Regions from separate parts of the Burkholderia sp. NLJ2 genome, predicted to be linked through region 2. Evidence: predicted binding sites of a transcription regulator. Region 2 holds the regulator's gene; each other region holds the start of a gene.

Evidence for each region. Region 2 encodes HrcA, which represses chaperone genes, less so after heat shock. Its sites were predicted from a motif close to TTAGCACTCNNNNNNNNNGAGTGCTAA; they were not measured.
Region 1: the regulator HrcA is predicted to act here: its motif matches at 1,936-1,962, upstream of R9B84_RS04305 (co-chaperone GroES).
Region 3: the regulator HrcA is predicted to act here: its motif matches at 2,191-2,217, upstream of rpoH (RNA polymerase sigma factor RpoH).

The regions. Positions count from the first base shown of each region.
Region 1 covers NZ_CP137808.1:949,022-952,295, reverse strand. Annotated here, with positions in the region: gene groL (chaperonin GroEL) at 1-1,522, opposite strand, end outside; gene R9B84_RS04305 (co-chaperone GroES) at 1,569-1,862, opposite strand; gene R9B84_RS04300 (hypothetical protein) at 2,500-2,727, opposite strand; gene R9B84_RS04295 (response regulator transcription factor) at 2,857-3,274, opposite strand, start outside.
Region 2 covers NZ_CP137808.1:789,253-792,526, reverse strand. Annotated here, with positions in the region: gene hemH (ferrochelatase) at 1-833, opposite strand, end outside; gene hrcA (heat-inducible transcriptional repressor HrcA) at 969-1,991, opposite strand; gene R9B84_RS03615 (NAD kinase) at 2,123-3,025, shown strand; gene recN (DNA repair protein RecN) at 3,044-3,274, shown strand, end outside.
Region 3 covers NZ_CP137808.1:3,179,129-3,182,402, reverse strand. Annotated here, with positions in the region: gene R9B84_RS14690 (cytochrome ubiquinol oxidase subunit I) at 1-565, opposite strand, end outside; gene cydP (cytochrome oxidase putative small subunit CydP) at 555-842, opposite strand; gene rpoH (RNA polymerase sigma factor RpoH) at 1,194-2,129, opposite strand; gene R9B84_RS14675 (acyloxyacyl hydrolase) at 2,490-3,059, shown strand; gene R9B84_RS14670 (nuclear transport factor 2 family protein) at 3,105-3,274, shown strand, end outside.

The sequences.
Region 1 (3,274 bases), 160 kb from region 2:
CTGCGTTCTGCAGTGCGGTGCGCGTGACCTTGGTCGGGTCGACGACGCCGGCTTCGACCATGTCGACGTACTCGCCCGTCGCTGCGTTGTAGCCGTAGTTGCCCGTGCCTGCAGCAACTGCCGCCACCACGACGCTGGCTTCTTCGCCGCCGTTCGTGACGATCTGGCGCAGCGGCTCTTCCATGGCGCGCAGCACGATCTTGATGCCGGCGTTCTGGTCGGCGTTCAGGCCGGTCAGGCCTGCGATCGCGGTGCGTGCGCGGATCAGCGCGACGCCGCCACCTGCCACGATGCCTTCTTCCACAGCCGCGCGCGTTGCGTGCAGTGCGTCTTCGACACGCGCCTTCTTTTCCTTCATTTCGACTTCGGTCGCAGCACCGACCTTGATCACTGCCACGCCGCCGGCCAGCTTGGCCACGCGCTCTTGCAGCTTTTCACGGTCGTAGTCCGACGTCGCTTCTTCGATTTGCGCGCGCACTTGCTTCACGCGTGCTTCGATGTTCACGGCTTCGCCTGCGCCGTCGATGATCGTCGTGTTTTCCTTGCCCACTTCGATGCGCTTCGCCTGGCCCAGTTCTGCCAGCGTTGCCTTCTCGAGCGTCAGGCCGGTTTCTTCCGCAACCACTTGACCACCGGTCAGGATCGCGATGTCTTCCAGCATCGCCTTGCGACGATCGCCGAAGCCCGGTGCCTTGACCGCAACGGTCTTCAGGATGCCGCGGATGTTGTTGACGACCAGCGTTGCGAGCGCTTCGCCTTCGACGTCTTCAGCGATGATCAGCAGCGGACGGCCAGCCTTCGCGACTTGCTCGAGTACCGGCAGCAGATCACGGATGTTCGACACCTTCTTGTCGTGCAGCAGCACGAACGGGTTGTCGAGGACGGCGACTTGCTTGTCCGGGTTGTTGATGAAGTACGGCGACAGGTAGCCGCGGTCGAATTGCATGCCTTCGACGACGTCGAGTTCGTCGGCCAGCGACTTGCCGTCTTCGACGGTGATCACGCCTTCCTTGCCGACCTTGTCCATCGCTTCAGCGATGCGATCGCCGATCGACGAATCGCTGTTCGCCGAGATCGAGCCGACCTGTGCGATTTCCTTGTTCGTCGTGCACGGCTTGCTGATCTTCTTCAGCTCTTCGACAGCCGCTGCGACTGCCTTGTCGATGCCGCGCTTCAGGTCCATCGGGTTCATGCCCGATGCGACGTACTTCATGCCTTCGCGAACGATCGATTGCGCGAGGACGGTTGCCGTCGTCGTGCCGTCGCCTGCGTTGTCGCTGGTTTTGGAAGCGACTTCCTTGACCATTTGCGCGCCCATGTTCTGGAGCTTGTCCTTCAGCTCGATTTCCTTCGCGACCGACACACCGTCCTTGGTGACCGTCGGGCCGCCGAAGCTGCGCTCGAGCACCACGTTGCGGCCCTTCGGACCCAGCGTGACCTTGACTGCGTTGGCGAGAATGTTCACGCCTTCGACCATCTTCGAACGGGCGGAATCGCCGAATACGACGTCTTTAGCTGCCATCTTCTAACTCCTTGAATTCTTGGGAATATGTACCGTCGGTGGACGCTTAGTTAGCGTTGACCACGGCCATGATGTCTTCTTCGCGCATGACCAGCAGTTCCTGGCCGTCGACCTTCACGGTCTGGCCTGCGTACTTGCCGAACAGGACGCGATCGCCGACCTTCACGTCGAGCGCGATCGGGGCACCCTTGTCGTCACGCTTGCCCGGGCCGACCGCGAGGATCTCGCCTTGATCCGGCTTTTCAGCAGCGGCTTCGGGGATGACGATGCCCGAGGCGGTCTTGGTTTCCTGATCCAGACGCTTGACGATCACGCGATCGTGCAAAGGACGAAGGTTCATATTCACTCCTCTCTTGACTGAGATTGAAGAACGCTTAGGGAATCTGCCCGGCAAATCGCCCGGCAGAGAATTGTTAGCACTCTCGTGCAGCGAGTGCTAATTATATGGACGGGTTTTGACAAATTCAAGAAGGGGAGCCGGAGGAATTTTCGGGGCAGCGAGGTTCGCTCGACCCGGTACTTTGTTCGCTTGAGATTGGGCTTGAGGCGACGTGGAAAAGGCAGGATTCGCAATGAATATATCCTGCAAGAACAATGGCTTAGGAAAAAGCCTGAGCGCCGACGGCAGCATCCCGGAGGATGCCGTGAGTTGCTTGCTCGGTCCATCGCGATGGCGATGCAGCAGCGGCCGTGGCACCTCGGGGATTCCCGTATATCACGAGCGAGTCCGGCCAAAATAAATGGGGTGCAAACATATGGTCGTGCTCCAGGCGCAGGCAGTTCGTAACAGCGGCCCTCCCCTCGGGATCCGAGCAGTTTGTCGCCCTGCCGCCTCGTAGCCGACACTTGACCGGCAGTCGTGAACGCCTGATCGACCGCTCATCGGTCGGAAGGAGAAGCGTCCTCTGCTGCGCGGCGTCGGCGGGTTGCGCGCGCGGACGCAACCCGCCCCCAAGCCGCATGTTCACAGAGAATGGTCAAAATGCCTTGCCTTGCGCGAGCCCCGCATCCGACCGGGTCGTGACATCCGGCGCTTCAAACCGATCGCTCTCCGATCCGATCTTCCTGCGCCGGCGCACGTCGACCACCTTCACCCCGCCGGGCTTGTTGCGTCCTCGATCAAACTTCTGCTCCGAAACATCGTGGCGCTCGCACGTATTCTTCACCAGCCCGCCCCGAATCCAGACGCCGTGCAAGATCCGCACGTTCCGTTCGTCGACAGATCATCCGTCGAACTCGTCTTGTCGCAGGGTCAGGTCACGAAGATCTCGCTCGCCCAATCACCACGAGGAACACCTCGGATCGCTCTCACTTCCCCCCATTAACCGGACGAATCAAGCGGCATTTTTAAGGCTGCCGGAAGCAGCACCCTCGGTCATCGCACCCCGCGCGACCTGACCAGGGACCATGAAATTCTCCGCCATCGAGAAATCGTCGACCATATCGAGCCGATAGCCGTGCGTATACGCAGCGCTCAATTGAAAGCCGTTTTCCGGACGAAGCGCCAATTTCTGACGAAGTCGATAGATGTGGGTGTCAAGGCTTCGCGACGTTCCATCCAGCGCCCTCCCCCATGCCAGCGTCGACAAGGCATCTCGGGAGACCACGCTTCCAAGATTATTGAACAGGCAACTTGCCAAGGAAAATTCCTTTGCAGTCAAATCAACGTTTTTGCCGTGCAGGGCTATGGTTCGCATAAGCGGATTCACAACATACGCCCCAACCTCAATTCTATTATCGAGTTTCTTATTG
Region 2 (3,274 bases):
CCGGCCTCGCCGAACTCGCGCAGCGTCGGCGCGGTGTACGGCTGCAGCCATTCGGCCTTGCCGAAGCGCGACTGAAAGGTGACGCGGCATTCTGTCGTCGACAGCCCGAGCACGGCCATCAGCAGCGCGCCCGTCTGCTGGCACTGGTCGTGATAGGGATCGCCGAGGTCGAGCGTGCGCTTCGGCACGCCGTGAAAACTCAGCACGAGCTTGTCGCCGGCCGCGAAGTCGGGCCGGCCGTGCTGCGCCCAGTACTGGCGCACCTGCTCGGCAAGCGCGTGGATATAGGCCGGATGGTCGGCGTAGTGCCGCACCGTGCGCACCTCCGGCTGGTTGCGCATGCGCGCGAGCGCGGCGAATGCGGCATCGAACGCGGTGGCCGTGGTCGACGCCGAGTATTGCGGATACATCGGCATCAGCAGCACGCGCTCGACGCCCGAGCGCTTGAACTGCGCGAGCGCCTGCGCAATGTTCGGGCTGCCATAGCGCATCGCGTAGTCGACGAGCACGTGATAGCCGTTCGACACGAGCAGGTGCCGCACGCCGTCGGTCTGGCGCTCGGTGTGCACGCGCAGCGGCGAGCCCTCGGGCATCCAGACGGCCGCATATTTCTTCGCGGACGCGCGGCCGCGCAGCGGCAGGATCAGCGTGCGCAGCAGCACCTGCCAGACGGCCTGCGGGATCTCGACGACCCGCGGATCCGACAGGAATTCGGCCAGATAGCGCCGCACCGCGCGCGGCGTGGGGGCGTCGGGCGTGCCGAGATTGATCAGCAGCACGCCGATGCGATGGGCAGCCGCGATGCTCGAAGGCGGCTCAAGATCGAAACGCATGGACAAGTACGTGCTCGGGGCACGGGACCGGACGGCTCTCAATTATAGCGGGCCGCCCCGCGCCGTTCGGCCGACTGTCGGCACAGGCGGCGCCGCGGCACGATGACGGGGCGGGATCGGGCTGGCGATCGCAGGTTATTGCTGGCTCAGCGTGAGCGACAGCAGGCGCGCGGTGATGTCGACGATCGGTATCACGCGGTTGTACGCCATGCGGGTCGGGCCGATCACGCCGAGCGTGCCGACGATCTGCCCGTTCACCTCGTAAGGCGCGGTGACGACGCTCATTTCCTCGATCGGCACGAGCGTCGATTCGCCGCCGATGAAGATCTGCACGCCCTGGGCGTGGCTCGACACGTCGAGCAGTTGCAGGAGGCCCGTCTTTTGGTCGAACACGTCGAACAGCTTGCGCAGCCGCGCCATGTCGGAGGAAAGATCCGCCACTTCGAGCAGGTTGCGCTCGCCGGAAATCAGCACGGTGTCCTCGGTGTCGGGCACCTCGGTGCTGGCCGTCACCGCCAGATGCATCAGTGCGGTCATGTCGCCGCGCAACTGGTCGATCTCGTCGCGCAGGCGGCGGCGCACCTCGTCGAACGACAGGCCGGCGAAATGCGCGTTGATGTAATTGGACGCCTCGGTCAGCTGCGACGGCGAGTAGTCGCGCGGCGTCGCGAGCATCCGGTTCTGCACGTCGCCCTCGGGCGTGACGATGATCAGCAGGATGCGCTTGTCCGACAGGCGCATGAACTCGATCTGCTTGAACACGTGGCTGCGCCGCGGCGTCAGCACGACGCCGGCGAACTGCGACAGGTTCGACAGCACGCTCGCGGCGGCCGCGACCACCCGCTGCTGCGGCTCGCCGGCCTGCAGCGTGTTCTGCACCTGCCGCGCGACGGCCTCGGCGTCGATCGGCGCCTCGACCGTCAGCATCGTATCGACGAACAGCCGGTAGCCGCGCGGCGTCGGCACGCGGCCGGCCGACGTGTGCGGGCTCGACACAAGGCCGAGCTCCTCCAGGTCGGACATCACGTTGCGGATCGTCGCCGGGCTCAACTCGAGCCCGGAATAACGAGACAACGTGCGCGATCCGACTGGCTGACCGTCGGCGATATACCGTTCGATCAGGGTTTTCAGGAGGGTTCGTGCGCGAGGATCTAGCATGGTGGAAAATTTTAGCGCAACCGCGCGACCGCGGCGAGTGGCGTCGGCCACCATTGCGCGGGCCGGCCCGATCCGGCCCCGCCGTCGCACAGCCGGTTCTTTTCGTCAACGAGCTATGGTGTAATGCCGGCATGAAAACCGGTAATCAGTTCAACACTGTCGCGCTCGTCGGCCGGAGCAACACGCCCGGCATCGCCGAGCCGCTCGCCACGCTGGCTGCCAGCCTGGCGAAGCTGGGCTTCGAGGTCGTCTTCGAAGGCGATACCGCGCGCGAATTCGGCATCGCCGGCTATCCGGCGCTCACGCCGGCCGAAATCGGGGCGCGTGCGGACGTGGCGGTCGTGCTGGGCGGCGACGGCACGATGCTCGGCATCGGCCGCCAGCTCGCGCCGTACCGGACGCCGCTGATCGGGATCAACCACGGGCGGCTCGGCTTCATCACGGACATCGCGGCGGCCGACATGCACGCGCTCGTCCCCGTGATGCTGGCGGGCAAGTTCGAGCGCGAGGAGCGCTCGCTGCTCGAGGCCAGGATCATGCGCGACGGCGAACCGATCTACCACGCGCTCGCGTTCAACGACGTCGTCGTGAACCGCAGCGGCTTCTCCGGGATGGTCGAGCTGCGCGCGTCGGTCGACGGCCGGTACATGTACAACCAGCGTTCGGACGGCCTGATCGTCGCCACGCCGACGGGCTCGACCGCGTACGCGCTGTCGTCGGCCGGCCCGATCCTCCATCCGCAGCTCCAGGGCATCGTGCTCGTGCCGATCGCGCCGCACGCGCTGTCGAACCGGCCGATCGTGCTGCCCGACGATTCGAAGATCGCGATCCAGATCGTCGGCGGGCGCGACGTCAACGTGAACTTCGACATGCAGTCGTTCACCGCGCTCGAACTGAACGACACGATCGAGGTGCGCCGCTCGAAGCACACGGTGCCGTTCCTGCACCCGGTCGGCTACAGCTATTTCTCGACGCTGCGCAAGAAGCTGCACTGGAACGAACACGCATCGAACGAAGACGACAAGGCGTTCTGACGCCCCTCCGCCGACACCATGCTCCGCCACCTCTCGATCCGCGACTTCGTCATCGTGGCCGCGCTCGATCTCGAATTCGACAGCGGCTTTTCCGTCTTTTCCGGTGAAACCGGTGCCGGGAAATCAATCCTGATCGACGCCCTCGCCCTCGCGCTCGGCGAACGTGCCGACGCGAGCGTCGTGCGCACCGGCTGCGGCCGCGCCGACATCACCGCCGAATTCACGCCGCACGACCGCGTCGCGCGCTGG
Region 3 (3,274 bases), 1.2 Mb from region 2:
TGTGCACGAATTTCACCTGCGCGACCGGGTTGAACAGCACGTCGAACAGGTTCGTCATCTCCATGCGCATCGTCTGGTAGTTGAACTCGGCGCCGACCGGGTTGTTCATCCAGCCGTTCGCGACGAGGATCCACAGCGCGGACAGGTTCGAGCCGAGCGCGACGAGGAACGTGACGACCAGGTGCTTGACCTTCGACAGGCGGTTCCAGCCGAAGAAGAACAGGCCGACGAACGTCGATTCGAGGAAGAACGCCATCAGGCCTTCGACCGCGAGCGGCACGCCGAAGATGTCGCCGACGTAGTGCGAGTAGTACGACCAGTTCGTGCCGAACTGGAATTCGAGCGTGATGCCGGTCGTCACGCCCATCGCGAAGTTGATCCCGAACAGCTTGCCCCAGAACTGGGTCATGTCCTTGTAGACCTGTTTGCCGGTCATCACGTAGACGGCTTCCATGATGACGAGCAGCCAGGACAGGCCGAGCGTCAGCGGCACGAACAGGAAGTGGTAGAGCGCCGTGATGCCGAACTGCAGACGTGACAGATCGACGACTTCACTACTTATCATGGTGGTCTCCCTCGGTAGATGCAGGCGCCGGTACCGAGAGCAGTTTCTCGGCGACGGCGGCAGGCGGAAGCGACATGTGCTCGGCCTGCGGATGATTGAAAAATGCGTATTTGAGCGACATCAGGAGGATCAGCTTGACGATCAGCACCACGGTGATGTCGCGGGCGAGGGTCGGCCCGCGAGCCCACGCGGCGATGCGCGCGCGCCAGCCGATCACGCCGGCCGGCCGCGGGGGAGGGGGCGGCGCAGGCTCTTTATTGATCGAGATCAAGGCGATTATCCTGAATCGATTTAGGTCGGATTGGGGGCGACTTTACGTCGGATTTATGACGGCCGTGAAGCTGTTTTAATCCTTTTGCGCCTGACATGCCAATTTTAAAAGGACAGCTTTCCGATGCCGAGTGCTGCGCTGCGGCAGACCGTCGCGAAACGCGGGCCGAAACTTGAGGCAGATCAAGGTTATGCGGAAGGGGTCCGCAAACAGCCTAATACCTGATGAATCAGGTCAATTAATCGGCGGAGAAACGAACGGCGAAGCGGGTGAAAAGCACGTGCAAAAGACGGGCGAAAAAAAACCGCTGCCGGTCGGGCAGCGGTTTTCGATGAGGCGCTCTGAATCGTCGGGGATTTATGCGTATTCGGCGAGGGCGGTGCGCATCTTTTTCATTGCGCTCGCTTCGATCTGGCGGATGCGTTCCGCGGACACGCCGAACTCGGCGGCGAGATCGTGCAGCGTCGAGCCGCCCGAGCCGTCGTCGTCGACGTGCAGCCAGCGCGCCTCGATGATGCGGCGGCTGCGCGCGTCGAGCGCGTCGAGTGCCTGCGCGATGCCGTCCGTCTGCAGCGTGTCGCGCTGACGCGCGGCGAGCACGGCGGTCGGCTCGTTGTGCGAGTCGGCCAGGTAGGCGATCGGCGTGTACGACTCCTCGCCGTCTTCCACCTGCCCTTCGAGCGCGATGTCGCCGCCCGACAGGCGCGTTTCCATCTCGGCAACGTCTTCGCGCTTGACGTTGAGCTCTTGTGCGAGACCGTCGATTTCCTCGGGCGTCATCGCCTGCATGCTCTTCTTGTGGCTGCGCAGGTTGAAGAACAGCTTGCGCTGCGCCTTCGTCGTCGCGACCTTCACCATGCGCCAGTTGCGCAGGATGTACTCGTGGATCTCGGCCTTGATCCAGTGGATCGCGTACGACACGAGACGCACGTTCTGGGCCGGATCGAAGCGCTTCACGGCCTTCATCAGGCCGATGTTGCCTTCCTGGATCAGGTCGCCGTGCGGCAGGCCGTAACCGAGATAGTTGCGCGCGATCGACACGACGAGACGCAGGTGCGACAGCACGAGGCGGCGCGCCGAGTCGAGGTTGTTGTCTTCGCGGAACTCGGTGGCGTACTGGCGTTCCTCTTCGGCCGTCAGCAGCGGAATGCGATTGACGGCCTGGATATACGAATCGATGTTGCCAAGCTGGCCCGGCAACATCGATTGAGCTGCGAGCGCCAGCGAGCCTGCCGATTCGGCCTTGGCCGGCGTCGGGCTCAGGGTGTTCGGAAGGGTCAGGGCGTTGCTCACTAAAAACTCCTTTGGAATCAGGGACAAACCCTGGGTCTCGAATGAGAGACCGGGGCCAATCTTAGCACTCCCACAAACCGAGTGCTAATTCCTTAGAGCGGGCGTGGGCATCTGAGTTCCCGATTTTTCTATCGAGATATTCGAATCGATAGTCTAATCTGCGACCAAGGCGGTGAATCGAAGTTCCGTAAACCGTTGTTTCTGATGGGAATCAGTAGACGATTCCGATTTTTGTCGATTTGGAAGGAAGCCATTTCGCTTCGTGATGCCGATCGGAAAAGTCCTTTACCATACCATTCAGTTCGCTCGGGCCAGGCCGTCGCGGCAGGCTCCATTCAACCCAAAAAGTTGGAGTGTCAGATGAACAATAAGAAGAATCGCCGGCCCCGCAGCCGGCTTGCGCTGCATGCCATGCTGGCGGCGTCACTTCTGGGCGGATCGGGTGCGGCGTTCGCGGATCGATGGGGGATCCAGGCGGGCGGCGGGTTTTCGGATCGTCACGGGATCGACAAGGCCGATCTCGGCGTGGCGTGGGATCCGGGCTGGAACTGGTGGGAAATCGGCGGCTGGCACTTCGCGTTCGTGATGGAAGGCCACGTCGGCTACTGGCACACGGGCGGCAATGTCCACGGCAGCCTCGGCGAGTTCGGGGCGACGCCGATGTTCCGCTTCATCAAGAGCGCGGGCCAGGTGCGCCCGTTCGTCGAGGCCGGCGCCGGCATCCGGTTCCTGACTTCCCCGACGATCTCCACCCATCTTTCGCTCGGCACGTCGTTCCAGTTCGTGGACGTCGTCGGTGTCGGCGCACAGTTCGGAGAACGCCAACAGTATCAGGTCGGTTACCGTTTTCAACATGTGTCTAACGCGGGTATCAAAGAGCCGAATCCTGGTATAAATTTCCACCAGTTCTACGTGCAGTACAACTTCTGATCCGCATGCCCGCGCACGGCGTGCGCGTTGCCGAGGAGTCAGGCGATGGCGAAGGTGGTCGATGCGATCCGCGCGCTCGAGCGCGATCGGTTCCGGGCGATGGTGGACGGGGACGGCGAGGCGCTCGACGCGCTGCTGTCGGACAAGGTGTTCTTCGTGCACACCAACGGCAAACGTGAAACCAAGCAGCAGTTCATCGACGCCATCGTCGCCGG